DNA from 4 places in the Burkholderia sp. Ac-20344 genome. Region 1 is predicted to be linked to each of the others. Evidence: predicted binding sites of a transcription regulator. Region 1 holds the regulator's gene; each other region holds the start of a gene.
What was found. The regulator HrcA, encoded in region 1, represses chaperone genes, less so after heat shock. The targets are predictions, from matches to a motif close to TTAGCACTCNNNNNNNNNGAGTGCTAA.
Positions count from the first base shown of each region.

Region 2: the regulator HrcA is predicted to act here: its motif matches at 3,553-3,579, upstream of groES (co-chaperone GroES).
Region 3: the regulator HrcA is predicted to act here: its motif matches at 2,021-2,047, upstream of G3N64_RS12880 (co-chaperone GroES).
Region 4: the regulator HrcA is predicted to act here: its motif matches at 1,345-1,371, upstream of rpoH (RNA polymerase sigma factor RpoH).

Region 1 covers NZ_JAAGPP010000136.1:5,002-9,981, reverse strand. Annotated here, with positions in the region: gene hemH (ferrochelatase) at 1-340, opposite strand, end outside; gene hrcA (heat-inducible transcriptional repressor HrcA) at 488-1,510, opposite strand; gene G3N64_RS31025 (NAD kinase) at 1,641-2,543, shown strand; gene recN (DNA repair protein RecN) at 2,563-4,212, shown strand; gene glnE (bifunctional [glutamate--ammonia ligase]-adenylyl-L-tyrosine phosphorylase/[glutamate--ammonia-ligase] adenylyltransferase) at 4,324-4,980, opposite strand, start outside.
Region 2 covers NZ_JAAGPP010000245.1:3,223-8,202, reverse strand. Annotated here, with positions in the region: gene G3N64_RS37290 (rubredoxin) at 36-206, opposite strand; gene G3N64_RS37285 (hydroxymethylpyrimidine/phosphomethylpyrimidine kinase) at 461-1,327, shown strand; gene groL (chaperonin GroEL) at 1,499-3,139, opposite strand; gene groES (co-chaperone GroES) at 3,186-3,479, opposite strand; gene G3N64_RS37270 (SRPBCC family protein) at 4,472-4,980, opposite strand, start outside.
Region 3 covers NZ_JAAGPP010000030.1:52,555-57,534, reverse strand. Annotated here, with positions in the region: gene groL (chaperonin GroEL) at 45-1,685, opposite strand; gene G3N64_RS12880 (co-chaperone GroES) at 1,698-1,988, opposite strand; gene G3N64_RS12875 (LysR substrate-binding domain-containing protein) at 2,143-3,102, opposite strand; gene G3N64_RS12870 (M20 aminoacylase family protein) at 3,287-4,408, shown strand; gene G3N64_RS12865 (ABC transporter substrate-binding protein) at 4,459-4,980, shown strand, end outside.
Region 4 covers NZ_JAAGPP010000073.1:1,241-6,220, reverse strand. Annotated here, with positions in the region: gene G3N64_RS22060 (nuclear transport factor 2 family protein) at 75-458, opposite strand; gene G3N64_RS22055 (acyloxyacyl hydrolase) at 504-1,073, opposite strand; gene rpoH (RNA polymerase sigma factor RpoH) at 1,434-2,369, shown strand; gene cydP (cytochrome oxidase putative small subunit CydP) at 2,731-3,015, shown strand; gene G3N64_RS22040 (cytochrome ubiquinol oxidase subunit I) at 3,005-4,585, shown strand; gene cydB (cytochrome d ubiquinol oxidase subunit II) at 4,617-4,980, shown strand, end outside.

The sequences.
Region 1 (4,980 bases):
CGTAATCGACCTGCACTTGATAACTGTTCGACGCGAGCAGGTGCCGCACGCTGTCGGTCTGGCGCTCGGTATGCACGCGCAGCGGCGAGCCCTCGGGCATCCAGACGGCCGCGTATTTCTTCGCGGACGCGCGGCCGCGCAGCGGCAGGATCAGCGTGCGCAGCAGCACCTGCCAGACGGCCTGTGGAATCTCGACGACCCGCGGATCCGACAGGAATTCGGCCAGATAGCGCCGCACCGCGCGCGGCGTAGGGGCGTCGGGCGTGCCGAGATTGATCAGCAGCACGCCGATGCGATGGGCGGCCGCGGTGCTCGAAGGCGGCTCAAGATCGAAACGCATGGGCAAGAACGTGCTCGAGGCACGGGACCGGACGGCTCTCAATTATAGCGGGCCGCCCCGCGCCGGTCGGCTGGCCGTTCGGCCGACTGTCGGCTCGCGCGGTGCCGCGGCACGATGACGGGGCGGGATCGGGCTGGCGAATGCAGGCTACTGCTGGCTCAGCGTGAGCGACAGCAGGCGCGCGGTGATGTCGACGATCGGTATCACGCGGTTGTACGCCATGCGGGTCGGGCCGATCACGCCGAGCGTGCCGACGATCTGCCCGTTCACCTCGTAAGGCGCGGTAACGACGCTCATTTCCTCGATCGGTACGAGCGTCGATTCGCCGCCAATGAAGATCTGCACGCCCTGGGCGTGGCTCGACACGTCGAGCAGTTGCAGGAGGCCCGTCTTTTGATCGAATACGTCGAACAGCTTGCGCAGCCGCGCCATGTCGGAGGACAGATCCGCCACCTCGAGCAGGTTGCGCTCGCCGGAAATCAGCACGGTGTCCTCGGTATCGGGCACCTCGGTGCTGGCCGTCACGGCCGCATGCATCAGCGTGGTCATGTCGCCGCGCAACTGGTCGATCTCGTCGCGCAGGCGGCGGCGCACCTCGTCGAACGACAGCCCGGCGAAATGCGCGTTGATGTAGTTGGACGCCTCGGTCAGTTGCGACGGCGAGTAATCGCGCGGCGTCGCGAGCATCCGGTTCTGCACGTCGCCCTCGGGCGTGACGATGATCAGCAGGATGCGCTTGTCCGACAGGCGCATGAACTCGATCTGCTTGAACACGTGGCTGCGGCGCGGCGTCAGCACGACACCCGCGAACTGCGACAGGTTCGACAGCACGCTTGCGGCGGCCGCCACCACCCGCTGCTGGGGTTCGCCGGCCTGGAGCGTGTGCTGCACCTGCCGCGCGACGGCCTCGGCGTCGATCGGCGCCTCGACCGTCAGCATCGTGTCGACGAACAGCCGGTAGCCGCGCGGTGTCGGCACGCGGCCGGCCGACGTGTGCGGGCTCGACACGAGGCCGAGCTCCTCCAGGTCGGACATCACGTTGCGGATCGTCGCCGGGCTCAGCTCGAGCCCGGAGTAACGGGACAACGTGCGCGATCCGACTGGCTGACCGTCGGCGATATACCGTTCGATCAGGGTTTTCAGGAGGGTTCGTGCGCGAGGATCTAGCATGGTGGAAAATTTTAGCGCAACCGCGCGACCGCGGCGAGTGGCGCGGCCACCGACGCGCGGGCCGGCCCGATCCGGCCCCGTCTGCGCACAGCCGGTTCTTTTCGTCAACGAGCTATGGTGTAATGCCGGCATGAAAACCGGTAATCAGTTCAACACCGTCGCGCTCGTCGGCCGGAGCAACACGCCGAACATCGCCGAGCCGCTCGCCACGCTGGCCGCCTGCATCGCCAAGCGGGGCTTCGAGGTCGTCTTCGAAGCCGAGACCGCGCGCGAGATCGGCATCACCGGCTACCCGGCGCTGACCCCGGCCGAAATCGGGGCGCGCGCCGACGTGGCGGTCGTGCTGGGCGGAGACGGGACGATGCTCGGCATCGGCCGTCAGCTCGCGCCGTACAAGACACCGCTGATCGGGATCAACCACGGACGGCTCGGCTTCATCACCGATATCGCGGCGGCCGACATGCAGGCGCTCGTCCCGGTGATCCTGTCCGGCAAGTTCGAGCGCGAGGAGCGCGCGCTGCTCGAGGCGCGGATCATGCGCGACGGCGAACCGATCTACCACGCGCTCGCCTTCAACGACGTCGTCGTGAACCGCAGCGGTTTCTCCGGGATGGTCGAGCTGCGCGCATCGGTCGACGGCCGGTACATGTACAACCAGCGTTCGGACGGCCTGATCGTCGCCACGCCGACCGGCTCGACCGCGTACGCGCTGTCGTCGGCCGGCCCGATCCTCCATCCGCAGCTGGCGGGCATCGTGCTCGTGCCGATCGCGCCGCACGCGCTGTCGAACCGGCCGATCGTGCTGCCCGACGATTCGAAAATCGCGATCCAGATCGTCGGCGGGCGCGACGTCAACGTGAACTTCGACATGCAGTCGTTCACCTCGCTCGAGCTGAACGACACGATCGAGGTGCGCCGCTCGAAGCACACGGTGCCGTTCCTGCACCCGATCGGCTACAGCTACTACGCGACGCTGCGCAAGAAGCTGCACTGGAACGAACACGCCTCGAACGAAGACGACAAGGCGTCCTGACGCCGCTCCGCCCGACACCATGCTCCGCCACCTCTCGATCCGCGACTTCGTCATCGTCGCCGCGCTCGATCTCGAATTCGACAGCGGCTTTTCCGTCTTTTCCGGTGAAACCGGCGCCGGAAAATCGATCCTGATCGACGCCCTCGCCCTCGCGCTCGGCGAACGTGCCGACGCAAGCGTCGTGCGCACCGGCTGCGGCCGCGCCGACATCACCGCCGAATTCACGCCGCACGACCGCGTCGCGCGCTGGCTCGACGAACACGCGTTCGACACCGAGGACACCGTGATGCTGCGCCGCGTGATCGACGCGAACGGCCGGTCGCGCGCATTCATCAACGGCACCAGCGCGACGCTCGCGCAACTGCGGGAGCTCGGCGAAATGCTCGTCGACATCCACGGCCAGCATGCGCACCAGTTGCTGATGCGGCCCGACGCGCAGCGCGAGCTGTTCGATACGCATGCGGGGCTCATCGCCGATGCCGCGAATGTGGCGCGCGCGTGGCGTGTGTGGCGCGATGCGAAGCAGGCGATCGAAACCGCAAAAGCGCACGAGCGCGAGCTGCAGCTCGAACGCGAAAAGCTCGCCTGGCAGCTCGCCGAGCTCGACAAGCTCGCACCGCAAGCCGGCGAATGGGACGAAGTCAGCAACGAACACAAGCGTCTGTCGCATTCGGCCAACCTGATCGAAGGCGTGCGCGGCGCGCTCAATGCGCTGTCCGAGTCCGACGATGCGATGCTCGCGCAACTCGGCGCGATCGTGTCGAAGCTGCGCAGCCTCGCCGACTACGACACCGCGCTCGGCGACGCGCTCGCGTCGCTCGAACCGGCCGAGATCCAGTTGCAGGAAGCCGTCTACTCGCTGTCGCACTATGCGCAGCGGGTCGATCTCGACCCCGAACGGCTCGCACAGGTCGAAACGCGCCTCGATGCGCTGCACTCGACCGCCCGCAAGTTCCGGCTGCCGCCCGACACGCTGCACGAAGAACACGCGGCACGCCGCGCGCAGCTCGCCGCGCTCGACGCGGCCGCCGATCTCGGTGCGCTCGAGGCAGTGCAGGCCAAGGCGCGGGAAGCCTATCTCGCCGACGCGAAGCATCTGTCCAAGGCGCGCGCGCAGGCCGCCAAGGCGCTCGGCACGGCCGTCACGGCCGGCATGCAGGAACTGTCGATGGCGGGCGGAAGCTTCGAAGTCGCGCTCGTGCCGCTCACCGACGGCGGCCCGCACGGGCTCGAGCAGGTCGAATTCCGGGTCGCCGGGCACCCCGGCGTGCCGCTGCGGCCGCTCGCGAAGGTGGCGTCGGGCGGCGAGCTCGCGCGGATCAGCCTCGCGCTCGCGGTGATCGCCAGCGCAGCAAGCCCGACACCGACGCTGATTTTCGACGAAGTCGATACGGGGATCGGCGGCGGCGTCGCCGAAGTGGTCGGGCGCCTGCTGCACCAGCTCGGGCGCGATCGCCAGGTGCTGTGCGTGACGCACCTGCCGCAGGTCGCCGCGCGTGGCGACCATCACTTCCAGGTCGCAAAAGGTGCCGACGAACGCGGCGGCACGGTGTCGACGGTCGTCGCGCTCGACCGCGCCAACCGGATCGAGGAAGTCGCGCGGATGCTCGGCGGGCTCGAGATCACGGCCACGACGCGCAAGCACGCGAAGGAAATGCTGGCGGCCTGACGCACGCACCCCGCTGGCCGAATGCAAAAAGACCGGCGCATGCGCCGGTCTTTTTTTGCCGGGCGGCCGCTCGATCGCCCCCGCCCTGCCCCACGGATTCGAACGCCCGACTCAAACGCCCGTTTCAACCGCCCCGAACACGCGTGTCCACAGCGCCGTCACGGCCGCCCGCTCGTCGGCCACCACGGCCGGATCGACCCGCGCCTTCTCCATCCCGTCGAGCCGCAGCTTGTGCTGCAGCTTCCGGTACTTGCGGTACGCCGCGCCGACGCACTCGGCCTCGTCCTCGCCCATCAGCCCGAAGCGCGCGACCTCGCGCAGCAGCTCGATGTTGCCCGTGTTGCGGATCAGCGCGGCGTCGCTCGACGCGTGCAGCAGCACCCAGTACTGGACGATGAACTCGATGTCGACCATCCCGCCGCGGTCGTGCTTCAGGTCGAACAGCGCGGTCTGGTTCGGATGGCCGGCAAACACCTTGCCGCGCATGTCGACGATCTCCTTCGCGAGCCCGACGCCGTCGCGCGGCGTCGTCAGCACCTGCCGGCGGATCGCCTCGAAGTCCGCGCCGATCTGCGCGTCGCCCGCGCTGTAGCGGGCGCGCGTCAACGCCTGGTGCTCCCAGACCCACGCGGTATTCGCGGCGTCGCCCTCGCGCAGCTGGTAGCGGCGGAACGCGTCGAGATCGGTGACGAGCAGCCCGGCCTCGCCGTTCGGCCGCAGCCGCAGGTCGATGTCGAACAGCGCGCCCGCCCCGGTCGCCGTGGTAAG
Region 2 (4,980 bases), on a different contig from region 1:
GGCCTGAGCGGTGTGTCCGTGGGCCAAGGGTCCGGTCAGATCTGGACCATCTCGAAGTCTTCCTTGCGGGCGCCGCATTCAGGACACGTCCAGTTGATCGGGACGTCTTCCCAGCGCGTGCCCGGGGCAATGCCCTCTTCCGGCAGCCCGGCTTCTTCGTCGTAAATCCAGCCACAAATCAGGCACATCCAGCTCTTGTATTCCATCTTAAGCCGCGTCGGGAAAGTCGGTAAATTCGGGAGCCATGATGGTACCGTGTCGGGGCCGGACTGCCTAGCAATCGCGCTGGAGTATGGCGACTACGTTGCGCTGCGCTAAAAAATCCGTCGTGCGGGCGGGATTCCGCCGCATAATGACTGAAAAGTGCGGCCTGCCGGGCAACACAGGGCCGAAAACGCCCATTTCGCCTCGCCGTCCGCATGTCCGTCGCTTTCCCGTTTTTCTCTTGCCCCATTTTTACATGTCCAGCAACGCCCCTCCGATCGTCCTCACCTTCGGCCTGTCCGATCCCACCGGCGGCTCCGGCCTCCAAGCCGATCTGATGACCCTGGCGAGCATGGGCTGTCACGGCGTGTCCGTCCTGACGGGCTACACCGTGCGCGACTCGGCCGCCTGCGACGAAGTGACCGGCCTCGATCCCGACGTGGTCGCCGCCCAGGCGCGCATGCTGCTCGAAGACATGCCGGTTGCGGCGTTCAAGATCGGCGCGGCGACGCGCGCGGAAGTCGTGAGCGCGATCGCCGAGGTCGTCGCCGACTACGACGGCGTGCCGCTCGTGCTCGCACCGGACTTCACGCTCGACGACGAGCACGTGCTCGCCGCCGACGACCTGCGCGAATCGATCGCCGACCTGCTCGCGCCGCAAACCACGCTGCTGGTCGCCGACTACGCGACGCTGATCGCGCTCGCGCAGCCGGACGGCGACGCCGAAGCGCCGAATCTCGACGCGGCCGTCTCGCACCTGCTGTCGCAGGGCTGCGAGTACATCCTGTCGTCGGAGACGGGCACGCACCGGCTCGTCAACACGCTGTACGGCGAGGAAGGCCAGCTCCGCGAGGACATGTGGGATCGCTCGCCGCACCGGCTGATGGGGATCACCGACACGCTGGGCGCGGCCATCGCGGCGCTGCTCGCGAACGGCCAGGAGCCGCCCGAAGCGGTTCGCGAGGCGCAGGAATACCTGTACCAGGCCGTGCGTGACGCGTTCCGGCCCGGCATGGGCGCGTACCTGCCCGACCGGTTCTTCTGGGCGCGCAGCAACGAGGACTCGGACACGCCGCCGGCCGTGAAGGCCGACCCGGTGCCGAGGACGTCGCACCGGCATTGAGGCGGGCGCGGTGGGGCATGCCCCGCCGTTTTGGGCGCGACATCTCCGGCCGCCCCGCACACGCATCGAAATCCGTGCGCACCATAAAAAAAGACCCGCATCGCTGCGGGTCTTTTTTTATGGCTGGAACGCGCATCGCTGCGCGCTCCGGACACCATCGACCGAAGTCGATTACATGTCCATGCCCATGCCGCCCATGCCGCCCGGCATGCCGCCCGGCATCGGTGCATCTTCCTTCGGCAGTTCGGCAACGGCTGCGTCCGTCGTCAGCAGCAGGCCTGCAACCGAAGCTGCGTTCTGCAGTGCGGTACGCGTGACCTTGGTCGGGTCGACAACACCGGCTTCGACCATGTCGACGTATTCGCCCGTTGCTGCGTTGTAGCCGTAGTTGCCCTGGCCTGCAGCAACTGCCGCCACCACGACGCTGGCTTCTTCGCCGCCGTTCGTGACGATCTGGCGCAGCGGCTCTTCCATCGCGCGCAGCACGATCTTGATGCCGGCGTTCTGGTCGGCGTTCGCGCCGGTCAGGCTGGCGATCGCGGTGCGAGCGCGGATCAGCGCAACGCCGCCACCTGCCACGATGCCTTCTTCCACAGCTGCGCGCGTTGCGTGCAGTGCGTCTTCGACACGTGCCTTCTTTTCCTTCATTTCGACTTCGGTCGCAGCGCCGACCTTGATCACTGCAACACCGCCGGCCAGCTTGGCCACGCGCTCTTGCAGCTTTTCACGGTCGTAGTCCGACGTCGCTTCTTCGATTTGCGCGCGCACTTGCTTCACGCGTGCTTCGATGTTCACGGCTTCGCCTGCGCCGTCGATGATCGTCGTGTTTTCCTTGCCCACTTCGATGCGCTTCGCCTGGCCCAGTTCTGCCAGCGTTGCCTTCTCGAGCGTCAGGCCGGTTTCTTCCGCGATCACCTGGCCGCCGGTCAGGATCGCGATGTCTTCCAGCATCGCCTTGCGACGGTCGCCGAAGCCCGGTGCCTTGACCGCAACGGTCTTCAGGATGCCGCGGATGTTGTTCACGACCAGCGTTGCGAGCGCTTCGCCTTCGATGTCTTCAGCGATGATCAGCAGCGGACGGCCAGCCTTCGCGACTTGCTCGAGCACCGGCAGCAGATCGCGGATGTTCGACACCTTCTTGTCGTGCAGCAGCACGAACGGGTTGTCGAGGACGGCGACTTGCTTTTCCGGGTTGTTGATGAAGTACGGCGACAGGTAGCCGCGGTCGAATTGCATGCCTTCGACGACGTCGAGTTCGTCGGCCAGCGACTTGCCGTCTTCGACGGTGATCACGCCTTCCTTGCCGACCTTGTCCATCGCTTCAGCGATGCGATCGCCGATCGACGTGTCGCTGTTCGCCGAGATCGAGCCGACCTGTGCGATTTCCTTGTTCGTCGTGCACGGCTTGCTGATCTTCTTCAGCTCTTCGACAGCCGCTGCGACTGCCTTGTCGATGCCGCGCTTCAGGTCCATCGGGTTCATGCCCGATGCGACGTACTTCATGCCTTCGCGAACGATCGATTGCGCGAGGACGGTTGCCGTCGTCGTGCCGTCGCCTGCGTTGTCGCTGGTCTTGGAAGCCACTTCCTTGACCATTTGCGCGCCCATGTTCTGGAGCTTGTCCTTCAGCTCGATTTCCTTCGCGACCGACACACCGTCCTTGGTGACCGTCGGGCCGCCGAAGCTGCGCTCGAGCACCACGTTGCGGCCCTTCGGACCCAGCGTGACCTTGACTGCGTTGGCGAGAATGTTCACGCCTTCGACCATCTTCGAACGGGCGGAATCGCCGAATACGACGTCTTTAGCTGCCATCTTCTAACTCCTTGAATTCTTGGGAATATGTGCCGTCGGTGGACGCTTACTTCGCGTTGACCACGGCCATGATGTCTTCTTCGCGCATGACCAGCAGTTCGTTGCCGTCGACCTTCACGGTCTGGCCTGCGTACTTGCCGAACAGGACGCGATCGCCGACCTTCACGTCGAGCGCGATCGGGGCGCCCTTGTCGTCGCGCTTGCCCGGGCCGACGGCCAGGACTTCGCCCTGGTCCGGCTTTTCAGCAGCGGCGTCGGGGATCACGATGCCCGAGGCGGTCTTGGTTTCCTGATCCAGGCGCTTGACGATCACGCGATCGTGCAAAGGACGAAGGTTCATATTCACTCCTCTCTTGACTGAGATTGAAGAACGCTTAGGGAATCTGCCCGGCTTATCGCCCGGCAGAGAATTGTTAGCACTCTCGTGCAGCGAGTGCTAATTATATGGACGGGTTTTGACAAATTCAAGAAGGGAAACCGGACGAATTTTCAAGGCGGAGACGCGGCGGAAAAAGCACGTGAAAACAACAAAAAATCCTTTCAAAACAATGCCATTACGAACGCTCCCAGCCTGACCGGCGGGCGCGCGCGGCCCGCGAATCTCATCCAGCCCCGTTTGGACACCGGGTAAGCACGGAGTTCCTGCGATCGGCGGCATCGCACGAAAAAACCTGCGCGGGCGCCGATTCCGTCCGCCGCAGCGCGTCCGCCCGCCTCCGCCGGACGACCTTCGCGTGCCTTCCCGCGGATCCATCGATCCGCATCGAATCATACATTTTCATTACGCCGGTATTTGCGGTTTGCCTCGGTACTAAACACGCGTCGTCCCCATCCGTGGGGCACGAATTGCATTCAGCGATTTATATGCGAATCATTCTCGTTTGCATGCGACTTTCGCATTTGACACGCCTACGATGCGCCGCGTTGCGTTCATCTTCATGCCTGGCCGATCGGTGCCGAACGTCCGGACAGCGACCGACAAGCAGGACTCCACACGAATTAGAACCAGGGATTTGATATGACGTTTGCATCGTTCCAGGGAGACAGCGTCCGTGCCCTGATGCGCCCCGCCGCCTGTGCGTCGTTCGCCGGCACGCCCATCGACGCACAGCGCGAAGCGCCCGGGGCCGATCTCGCGATCCAGGCGAAGCCGACCAACGCACTGACCGGCATCTGGACGCGCCAGAGCCTGCCCGATGACATGAGCGGTATCCACCCATGGCTCGGCCGGCGGCGAACGCGTTCCACGGGTGGTGGATGGCGCCGTGATGGCGTACGCGCGCTGAGCGGCGCAGCCCGTCGCTCGGCGCTTTTCCTCGCGTTCACACGCGTTCAGGCATCGGCGCAGCCCGCGTCCGACAACGGCCGGAAAGTCCGGCCATCCGTCTCGACCGCCGCGCCCAGCAGCCGCGCGAGCCCCTTCGCGCCTTCGCGCATCACCACGTCGTGATTCCATCGGAACAGCGGGCGACCGAGCGGCTCCAGCCGGTTCATCCAGCGCACGTGCGTGCGGATGTGCCAGTCGTAGCGCACGATCGTGCGCGCGCCGTCGGCGATGAACGACCAGCATCCGTCGCCTTCGATCGCGCCGCTCGCGCGCCCTTCGAGCGCATGCGGCGGCTCGACGCGTCGCACGCGCATGTCGAAGGTCAGCCGGTACGGCAGCGCCCCTTTCCACGTGTACCGGTGCAGCGCGCCGACGCCGCGCGCATCGCCCGGCTCGATCTCGACGGTGCTCACGGCGCCTTTCCACCAGCCGGGCCAGCGGTCGACCTGGTAGATCGCGTCCCACACCACCGCGAGCGGCGCGTCCACGCGCCAGGTCGTCGAGAACCGGTATT
Region 3 (4,980 bases), on a different contig from region 1:
CAGGACAGCACCCATGCCGGCGAACCGGCATGGGCGCCACACCGTCAGAAATCGAACCCGGGTCCGCCCGCACCCGGGCCGCCCGGCGCCACCGCCGGCGCCGCATCCTTCGGCGCTTCGAACACGGTCGCATCGGTCGTCAGCAGCAGCCCCGCGACCGACGCCGCGTTCTGCAGTGCCGTCCGCGTGACCTTGGTCGGATCGAGCACGCCCGATTCGACGAGGTCGCCGTATTCGCCCGTCTGCGCGTTGTACCCGAAGTTGCCCGAGCCTTCGGCCACCTTCGCGACGACGACGCTCGCTTCCTCGCCCGCATTCGTGACGATCTGGCGCAGCGGTTCCTCGAGCGCGCGCAGCACGATCTTGATGCCCGCGGTCTGGTCGGCATTCGCGCCCTGCAGTGCGCGGATCGCCTGCCGCACGCGGATCAGCGCGACGCCGCCGCCCGGCACGATGCCTTCCTCGACGGCCGCACGCGTCGCATGCAGCGCATCGTCGACGCGGTCCTTCTTCTCCTTCACTTCGATCTCGGTGGCGCCGCCGACCTTGATCACCGCGACGCCGCCCGCGAGCTTCGCGACGCGTTCCTGCAGCTTTTCACGGTCGTAGTCCGACGTCGCTTCCTCGATCTGCACGCGGATCTGCTTCACGCGCGCTTCGATGTTCTTCGCATCGCCCGCGCCGTCGATCACGGTCGTGTTTTCCTTGCCGACCTCGATGCGCTTCGCCTGGCCGAGTTCGGCGAGCGTCGCCTTCTCGAGCGTCAGGCCCGTTTCCTCGGCGATCACCTGCCCGCCGGTGAGGATCGCGATGTCCTCGAGCAGCGCCTTGCGGCGGTCGCCGAAGCCCGGCGCCTTCACGGCCACCGTCTTCAGGATCCCGCGGATGTTGTTCACGACGAGCGTCGCGAGCGCTTCGCCTTCGACATCTTCCGCGATGATCAGCAGCGGACGGCCCGATTTCGCGACCTGTTCGAGCACCGGCAGCAGGTCGCGGATGTTCGAGATCTTCTTGTCGTGCAGCAGGATGTACGGGCTTTCGATCTCGGCGATCTGCTTGTCGGGATTGTTGATGAAGTACGGCGACAGGTAGCCGCGATCGAACTGCAGCCCCTCGACGACATCGAGCTCGTCCGCGAGCGACTTGCCGTCCTCGACGGTGATCACGCCTTCCTTGCCGACGCGGTCGATCGCTTCCGCGATGCGCTGGCCGATCGACTCCTCGCCGTTCGCGGAGATCGTCGCGACCTGCGCGATTTCCTTGCTCGTGGTGGTCGGCCGGCTGATCTTCTTCAGCTCGTCGACGGCCGTTGCGACGGCCTTGTCGATGCCGCGCTTCAGGTCGAGCGGATTGAGCCCGGCTGCTACGTATTTCTGGCCTTCGCGAACGATCGCCTGCGCGAGCACGGTGGCCGTCGTGGTGCCGTCGCCGGCGGCGTCGCTGGTGCGCGACGCGACTTCCTTCACGAGCTGCGCGCCGATGTTCTGCAGCTTGTCCGCGAGTTCGATTTCCTTCGCGACCGACACGCCGTCCTTCGTGACGACCGGGGCGCCGAAGCTGCGTTCGAGCACGACGTTGCGGCCCTTCGGCCCGAGCGTGACCTTCACCGCGTTCGCGAGAATGTTCACACCTTCCGTCAGCTTGGCCCGTGCGACGTCGCTGAAAATGATTTCCTTCGCTGCCATGATTGCGCTCCGTTATTGATTGACGACCGCGACGATGTCTTCCTCGCGCAGTACGAGAAACTCGTTGCCGTCTACCTTGACGGCCTGACCCGCGTACTTGCCGAACAGCACGCGCTCGCCGACCTGCAGGTCGGGCACGATGCGCTGGCCGTCCGCATCCTTGCGGCCGGGGCCGACGGCGATCACTTCACCCTGGTCGGGCTTTTCCGCGGCGCTGTCGGGGATCACGATGCCCGACGCGGTGGTGGTTTCCTGGTCGAGTCGTTTCACGATCACGCGGTCGTGCAAGGGGCGTAGGCTCATTTGTTCGTCCTGTGCTGTTCTGTCGAGATTGGCTGGCACTCTTTAGCAGAGAGTGCTGACGAGTATAAAAATGCGCGGCGGCGCAATCCAATAACGGATTCGGAAATGCATTTTCACGGAGGAGCTTTGGACGAAGGGCGCATCGTGCCGCGCGTCAGATCAGCAGCGACAGCGTCCTGAACAGCGCGAGATCCGCCTTGCGTGCCGAACGCGCATGGCGACGGATCACGTGCAGCAGGCAGTCGATGAAGCAGCGCGCCGCATCGCTCAGCGTGCTGCTGCGCCGCGTGACGATCCCGAGCTCGCGCGGCTCGAAGGTCTCCTTCAGCGGCAACGCGCGCATCCGTTCGCCGAACGACGGCACGGCCGCGAGAATCGTCGGGCACCACGTGCACATGTCGGCCTGTTCGAGCATCGTCTGCAGCATCGCCACCGACTGCGCGCGCACGATCCGCCGTTCGTCGATTTCAGCGCCGTGGCGCGTGAACAGGTAGTCGACGAGCGCGGCCTGCCCGTCGGCCGCGAAATTCAGCACCCAGTCGTGGTCGACCAGGTCGTGGATCGACCGCGCGTGCTCGCGCGGATGGCCGGCGCGCACCATCACCGAGGTTTCGTAGCGCAGTATCGGCTCGAACGCGAATTCCTGCGTGCCGCCCGGTTGCACGTGCCCGAGCGCGAAGTCCATGCTGCCGTCGCGCAGCAGCGGCTGCGCGACGGCCATCAGCGCTTCGTAGAGTTCGAGGCGCACGTCGGGCATCCGCTCGCGAAAGCGCAGCACCGTTTCCGCGAGGAAGGTCATCGTGAGCCACGGCGTGACGCCGATGCTCAGTCGGCCCTCGACGCGGCCGCGCATGCGTTCGAGGTCGCTCTGCGCGTGTTCGAGCTGCTTCAGCACGAGCTTCGCGTGCGTGAGCAGCGTCTTTCCGTATTCGGTGAAGCCGATCCCCTCCGGCGCGCGGACCAGCAGCGGCAGGCGCTCGCTGGCCTCCAGTTCGCGCAGTGCGCGCGTGACGGCCGCCTGCGACAGCCCGAGCGTGCGCGCCGCGCCGCGGATGCTCCCGGCTTCCGCGCTCGCGACGAGCGCCTGCAACTGATGCAGCTTGATCGTGCTCATGGTGCGATACCTGACAACGAAAGGTTGTCATCATAACGAAACCGAGGCTGTTCGCCGGGATTTTCGCTGCCTACGATGCGGCCACGATCGGTCATTCGGGCGATCGGCAACCGGAGTGCATCGAGGAGAATCGGGGTTGGACCATAAACCTATCCAGCCGGAAATGGCGGCCATCGAGACGGAGATGATTGCGTTGCGCCACCGGCTGCACGCGCATCCGGAGCTCGGCTTCGAGGAACATGCAACGAGCGGCCTCGTGGCCGACGTCCTGACAACGTGGGGTTATCGGGTGACGCGCGGGCTCGGCGGCACGGGCGTGGTCGGCACATTGACGCGCGGCTCCGGGAAACGGCTTGGGCTGCGCGCGGACATGGACGCACTGCCGATCCGCGAGACGACCGGGCTGCCGCATGCGAGCCGGTGCGACGGCGTGATGCACGCGTGCGGCCACGACGGTCATACGGCGATGCTGCTCGCGGCGGCGCGCTGCCTGGCCGAGCGCGCAAATTTCACGGGCACGCTGAACCTGATTTTCCAGCCGGCCGAGGAAGGGCTCGGCGGCGCGAAGCGGATGATCGACGACGGGCTGTTCGCGCGGTTTCCGTGCGATGCGGTGTTCGCGATGCACAACGTGCCGGGCCTGCCGGCCGGTGTGCTCGGTTTCTGCGACGGCCCGGCGATGGCGTCGGCCGACGAGGTGCGGGTGCGCGTGACCGGGCGCGGCGGGCATGGCGCGGCGCCGCATACGACGATCGATCCGGTGGTCGTGTGCGCGTCGATCGTGATGGCGCTGCAGACCGTCGTGTCGCGCAACGTGAACCCGCAGGACCAGGCGATCGTGACGGCCGGCTCGATCCATGCGGGCACCGCATCGAACGTGATCCCGCCGCACGCGGATCTGGAACTCAGCGTGCGCGCGCTATCGCCGGACGTGCGCGCGCTGCTCGAACGGCGAATTCACGAGATCGTGCACGGGCAGGCCGCGAGCTATGGTGCGACGGCCGAGATCGACTACCGGCACGCGTACCCGGTGCTCGTCAATCACGCGGCGGAAACCGCGTTTGCACGCGAGGTCGCCCGCGAATGGGGCGGCGATGGCGCGCTGATCCCGCATCTGCGGCCGATCGCGGCAAGCGAGGACTTCGCGTTCATGCTGAATGCATGCCCGGGCAGCTACCTGTCGATCGGCAACGGCGACGGCGCGGCCGGATGCGGGCTGCACCACCCCGGCTACGACTTCAACGACGCGTGCCTCGCCACGGGCGCGAGCTACTGGATTGCGCTGGCGGAACGCTACCTCGCGTGACGGCCCCGCACGAATTTGACTGACGATTCACACGAGGAAGGAGACTGGCAATGAAGCAGTGGAAACGGATGGCGGCGCTCGCGGTGGCGCTGGCAGCAGGGGCGGCGCACGCGGGCGACTGGGCGGGCAAGGAGATCCGCCTCGCGGTCGATCCGACTTACCCGCCGCTCGAATACAAGCTGCCCGACGGCACGCTGACGGGCTTCGGGATCGACATCGCGAACGCATTGTGTGCGGAGCTGCATGCGCGCTGCGTATGGGTCGAGTCGAGCTTCGACGGGATGATTCCGGGGCTGCTCGCGCGCAAGTTCGACGTGATTGCGTCGTCGATGACGATCACGCCGAAGCGGCAGCAGCAGATCGCATTCACGAACCGGATCTCGAACGCGCCGGCGCGCCTCGTCGCGCGCAAGGGTTCGCCGCTGCTGCCGACGGCCGACGCGCTGAAGGGCAAGCGCGTGGGCGTCGAGCAGGGTTCCGCGCAGGCCGACTACGCGATCGCGAACTGGCAGCGGGCCGGCGTGCAGGTCGTGTCGTACCAGAACCAGGACCAGGTCTATGCCGATCTCGTG
Region 4 (4,980 bases), on a different contig from region 1:
GCGCCGCACGAGGCAGCAAAAAGCGGCCCAGAAGGCCGCTTCGGTCGGGACATGAAAAGGAGCGCCACGCGCGCTCATGTCTCGGTCGCGCACCGCGTCGCCTGCCACGCGAACAGGCTCCAGCGGCCCTGTTCGTGGGTATGGACGGAGGTATATGCAATCGGGAAGACCAGGCCGCCGTTGTTCGTTTCCATCTCGATCAACGCGCGCCCGGTGACGACGCAGGTTTCGTCGCCGACGGGCAGCACGTCCTGCGACTGGATTTCGATCTGGCGATAGCGGCGGCGGCCGGCGACGATCGCGTCGATGAACTGCTGCTTGGTTTCGCGTTTGCCGTTGGTGTGCACGAAGAACACCTTGTCCGACAAAAGCGCGTCGAGCACCTCGCCGTCCCCGTCCACCATCGCCCGGAACCGATCGCGCTCGAGCGCGCGGATCGCATCGACCACCTTCGCCATCGCCTGACTCCTCGGCAACGCGCACGCCGTGCGCGGGCGTGCGGATCAGAAGTTGTACTGCAAGTAGAACTGGTGGAAATTTATACCAGGATTCGGCTCTTTGATACCCGCGTTAGACACATGTTCAAAACGGTAGCCGACCTGATACTGTTGCCGTTGGCCGAACTGCACGCCCACCCCCGCCGTCGGCGCGAACTGGAACGCGGTCCCCATCGAAAAATGATCCGAGATCGTCGGATGCGTCAGCAGCCGGACGCCGCCGCCGGCCTCGATGTACGGGCGGATCTCCCCGGCGCTCTTGATGAAGCGGAACATCGGCGTCACGCCGAATTCACCGATGTTGCCGTGGACGTTGCCGCCCGTGTGCCAGTAGCCGGCGTGCCCTTCCACGACGAACGCGAAGTGCCAGCCTCCGATTTCCCACCAGTTCCAGCCCGGATCCCACACCACGCCGAGATCGGCCTTGTCGACCCCGTGGCGATCCGAAAAACCGCCGCCCGCCTGAATGCCCCATCGATCCGCGCATGCCGCACCCGATCCGCCCAGGAGGGACGCCGCCAGCATCGCGTGCAGCGCAAGCCGGCTGCGGGGCCGGCGATTCTTCTTATTGTTCATCTGACACTCCAACTTTGTGGGTTGAATTGAGCCTGCCGCTTCGGCCAGCTCGAGCGAACTGAATGGTATGGTAAAGGACTTTTCGGATCGGCATCACAAAGCGAAATGGCTTGCTTCCAAAACGACAAAAATTGAAATCGTCTACTGATTGCCATCAGAAACAACGGCTTACGGAACTTCGCTGCGCCCCCTCTGTCGCAAATTAGACTATCGACTCGACTAGCTCGATAGAAAAAGTGGGAACTCCGATGCCCACGCTTGCTCTAAGGAATTAGCACTCGGCTTACGGGAGTGCTAAGATGGCCCACGGAATTTCATTCGAGACCGGGGGCTTGTCCCTGATTCCAAAGGAGTTTTTTAGTGAGCAATGCCCTGACCCTCCCGAACACCCTGAGCCCGACGCCGGCCAAGGCCGCATCGGCAGGCTCGCTGGCGCTCGCAGCTCAATCGATGTTGCCGGGCCAGCTTGGCAACATCGACGCGTATATCCAGGCCGTCAATCGCATTCCGCTGCTGACGCCCGAAGAGGAACGCCAGTACGCGACCGAATTCCGCGAAAGCAACAATCTCGACTCGGCACGCCGCCTCGTGCTGTCGCACCTGCGGCTCGTCGTGTCGATCGCGCGCAACTATCTCGGCTACGGCCTGCCGCACGGCGACCTGATCCAGGAAGGCAACATCGGCCTGATGAAGGCCGTGAAGCGCTTCGATCCGGCCCAGAACGTGCGTCTCGTGTCGTATGCGATCCACTGGATCAAGGCTGAGATCCACGAGTACATCCTGCGCAACTGGCGCACGGTGAAGGTCGCGACGACGAAGGCGCAGCGCAAGCTGTTCTTCAACCTGCGCAGCCACAAGAAGGGCCTGCAGGCGATGACGCCCGAGGAGATCGACGGCCTCGCGAAGGAACTCAACGTCAAGCGCGAAGACGTGACCGAAATGGAAACGCGCCTGTCGGGCGGCGACATCGCGCTCGAAGGGCAGGTCGAAGACGGCGAGGAGTCGTACGCGCCGATCGCCTACCTGGCCGACTCGCACAACGAACCGACCGCCGTGCTCGCCGCGCGTCAGCGCGACACGCTGCAGACGGACGGCATCGCGCAGGCACTCGACGCGCTCGACGCACGCAGCCGCCGCATCATCGAGGCGCGCTGGCTGCACGTCGACGACGACGGCTCGGGCGGCTCGACGCTGCACGATCTCGCCGCCGAGTTCGGCGTGTCGGCGGAACGCATCCGCCAGATCGAAGCGAGCGCCATGAAAAAGATGCGCACCGCCCTCGCCGAATACGCATAAATCCCGGCGATTTAGCGCGCCTCACCGAAAACCGCTGCCTAACCGGCAGCGGTTTTTTTTCGCCCGTCTTTTCCGCAGTTTTTCACCCGCTTTTTCGCCCGTTTTTCCACCCGTTTCCGTGCGGATTAATTGACCTGATTCGTCAGGCAATAGGCCGTTTGCGGGCCCCTTCCGCATAACCTTGATCTGCCTCAAGTTTCAGCCCGTGTTTCGCGACGGTCTGCCGCAGCGCAGCACTCGGCATCGGAAAGCCGTCCTTTTAAAATTGGCATGTCAGGCGCAAAAGGATTAAAACAGCTTCACGGCCGTCATAAATCCGACGTAAAGTCGCCCCAAATCAGACCTAAATCGATTCAGGATAATCGCCTTGATCTCGATCAATAAAGAGCCTGCGCCGCCTCCCCCGCGGCCGGCCGGTACGATCGGCTGGCGCGCGCGCATCGCCGCGTGGGCACGCGGCCCGACCCTCGCCCGCGACATCACCCTGGTGCTGATCGTCAAGCTGATCCTCCTGATGTCGCTCAAATACGCATTCTTCAATCATCCGCAGGCCGAGCACATGTCGTTGCCGCCTGCCGCCGTCGCCGAGAAGCTGCTCTCGGTGCCGGCGCCTGCACCCACCGAGGGAGACCACCATGATAAGTAGCGAAGTCGTCGATCTGTCGCGTCTGCAGTTCGGCATCACGGCGCTCTACCACTTCCTGTTCGTGCCGCTGACGCTCGGCCTGTCCTGGCTGCTCGTCATCATGGAAGCCGTCTACGTGATGACCGGCAAACAGGTCTACAAGGACATGACCCAGTTCTGGGGCAAGCTGTTCGGGATCAACTTCGCGATGGGCGTGACGACCGGCATCACGCTCGAATTCCAGTTCGGCACGAACTGGTCGTACTACTCGCACTATGTCGGCGACATCTTCGGCGTGCCGCTCGCGGTCGAAGGCCTGATGGCGTTCTTCCTCGAATCGACGTTCGTCGGCCTGTTCTTCTTCGGCTGGAACCGACTGTCGAAGGTCAAGCACCTGATGGTCACGTTCCTCGTCGCGCTGGGCTCGAACCTGTCCGCGCTGTGGATCCTCGTCGCGAACGGCTGGATGAACAACCCGGTCGGCGCCGAGTTCAACTACCAGACGATGCGCATGGAGATGACGAGCCTGTTCGACGTGCTGTTCAACCCGGTCGCTCAGGTGAAGTTCGTGCACACGGTGTCGGCCGGCTACGTGTCGGCGGCGATGTTCGTGCTCGGCGTGTCGTCGTGGTACCTGCTGAAGAAGCGCGACGTCGACTTCGCACTGCGCTCGTTCGCGGTCGCAGCCGGCTTCGGCCTCGCGGCGACGCTCTGCGTGATCGTGCTCGGCGACGAATCGGGTTATACGACCGGCGAAGTGCAGAAGATGAAGCTCGCCGCGATCGAATCCGAATGGGAAACGCAGCCGGCACCTGCGTCGTTCACGCTGATCGGCATTCCGAACCAGGAAGAACAACGCACCGACTACGCGATCAAGATCCCGTACGCGCTCGGCCTGATCGCGACGCGCTCGATCGACGAACCGGTGATCGGCCTGCGCGATCTCGCGAAACACAGCGAGGAACACATCCAGAGCGGGATGATCGCGTACGGCGCGCTGCAGAAGATCAAGCAGGGCGACACGAGCGACGCAACCCGCGCGCTGTTCGACCAGCACAAGCAGTATCTCGGCTACGGGCTGATGCTCAAGCAGTTCACGCCGAACGTGGTCGATGCGACACCCGAGCAGATCAAGGCCGCCGCGAAGAAGACGATCCCGCCGGTCGCGCCCGTGTTCTTCTCGTTCCGGATCATGGTGGCCCTCGGCTTCCTGTTCGTTGCCACGTTCATTGCCGCGTTCTGGTTCTGCGCGCGCCGCGAACTGCTGCAGGACAACCGTCGCTGGTTCCTCCGCTATGCGGTGTGGGCGATCCCGCTGCCGTGGATCGCGATCGAATTCGGCTGGATCGTCGCCGAGCTCGGCCGCCAGCCGTGGACGATCGCCGGCGTGCTGCCGACGCACCTGTCCGCGTCGAGCCTGCAGCCGAGCGACCTGTACCTGAGTCTCGCGGGCTTCATCCTGTTCTATACCGCGCTGTTCGTCATCGAGATCAAGCTGATGTTCAAGTACGCGCGCCTCGGCCCGTCGTCGCTGCATACCGGCCGCTATCACCACGAAATCGCGGCCGCCAGCGAGCGCGCCACGGCGTGAGCACGCACCTGAAACGGAACAAGGAATCGCTATGGACTATGCAACTCTCAAGCTGATCTGGTGGCTGCTCGTCGGTGTGCTGCTGATCGGCTTCGCCGTCACCGACGGCTTCGACATGGGCGCGACCGCGCTGCTGCCGTTCCTCGGCAAGACCGACGAGGAACGCCGCATCATCGTCAACACCGTCGGTGCGACATGGGAAGGCAACCAGGTGTGGCTGATCACGGCCGGCGGCGCGATGTTCGCGGCCTGGCCGCTCGTCTACGCGGCGTCGTTCTCCGGCTTCTACTTCGCGATGCTGCTCGTGCTGTTCGCGTTGTTCTTCCGGCCGGTGGGCTTCGACTACCGCAGCAAGCGACCTGACCCGCGCTGGCGTGCGGGCTGGGACTGGGGCC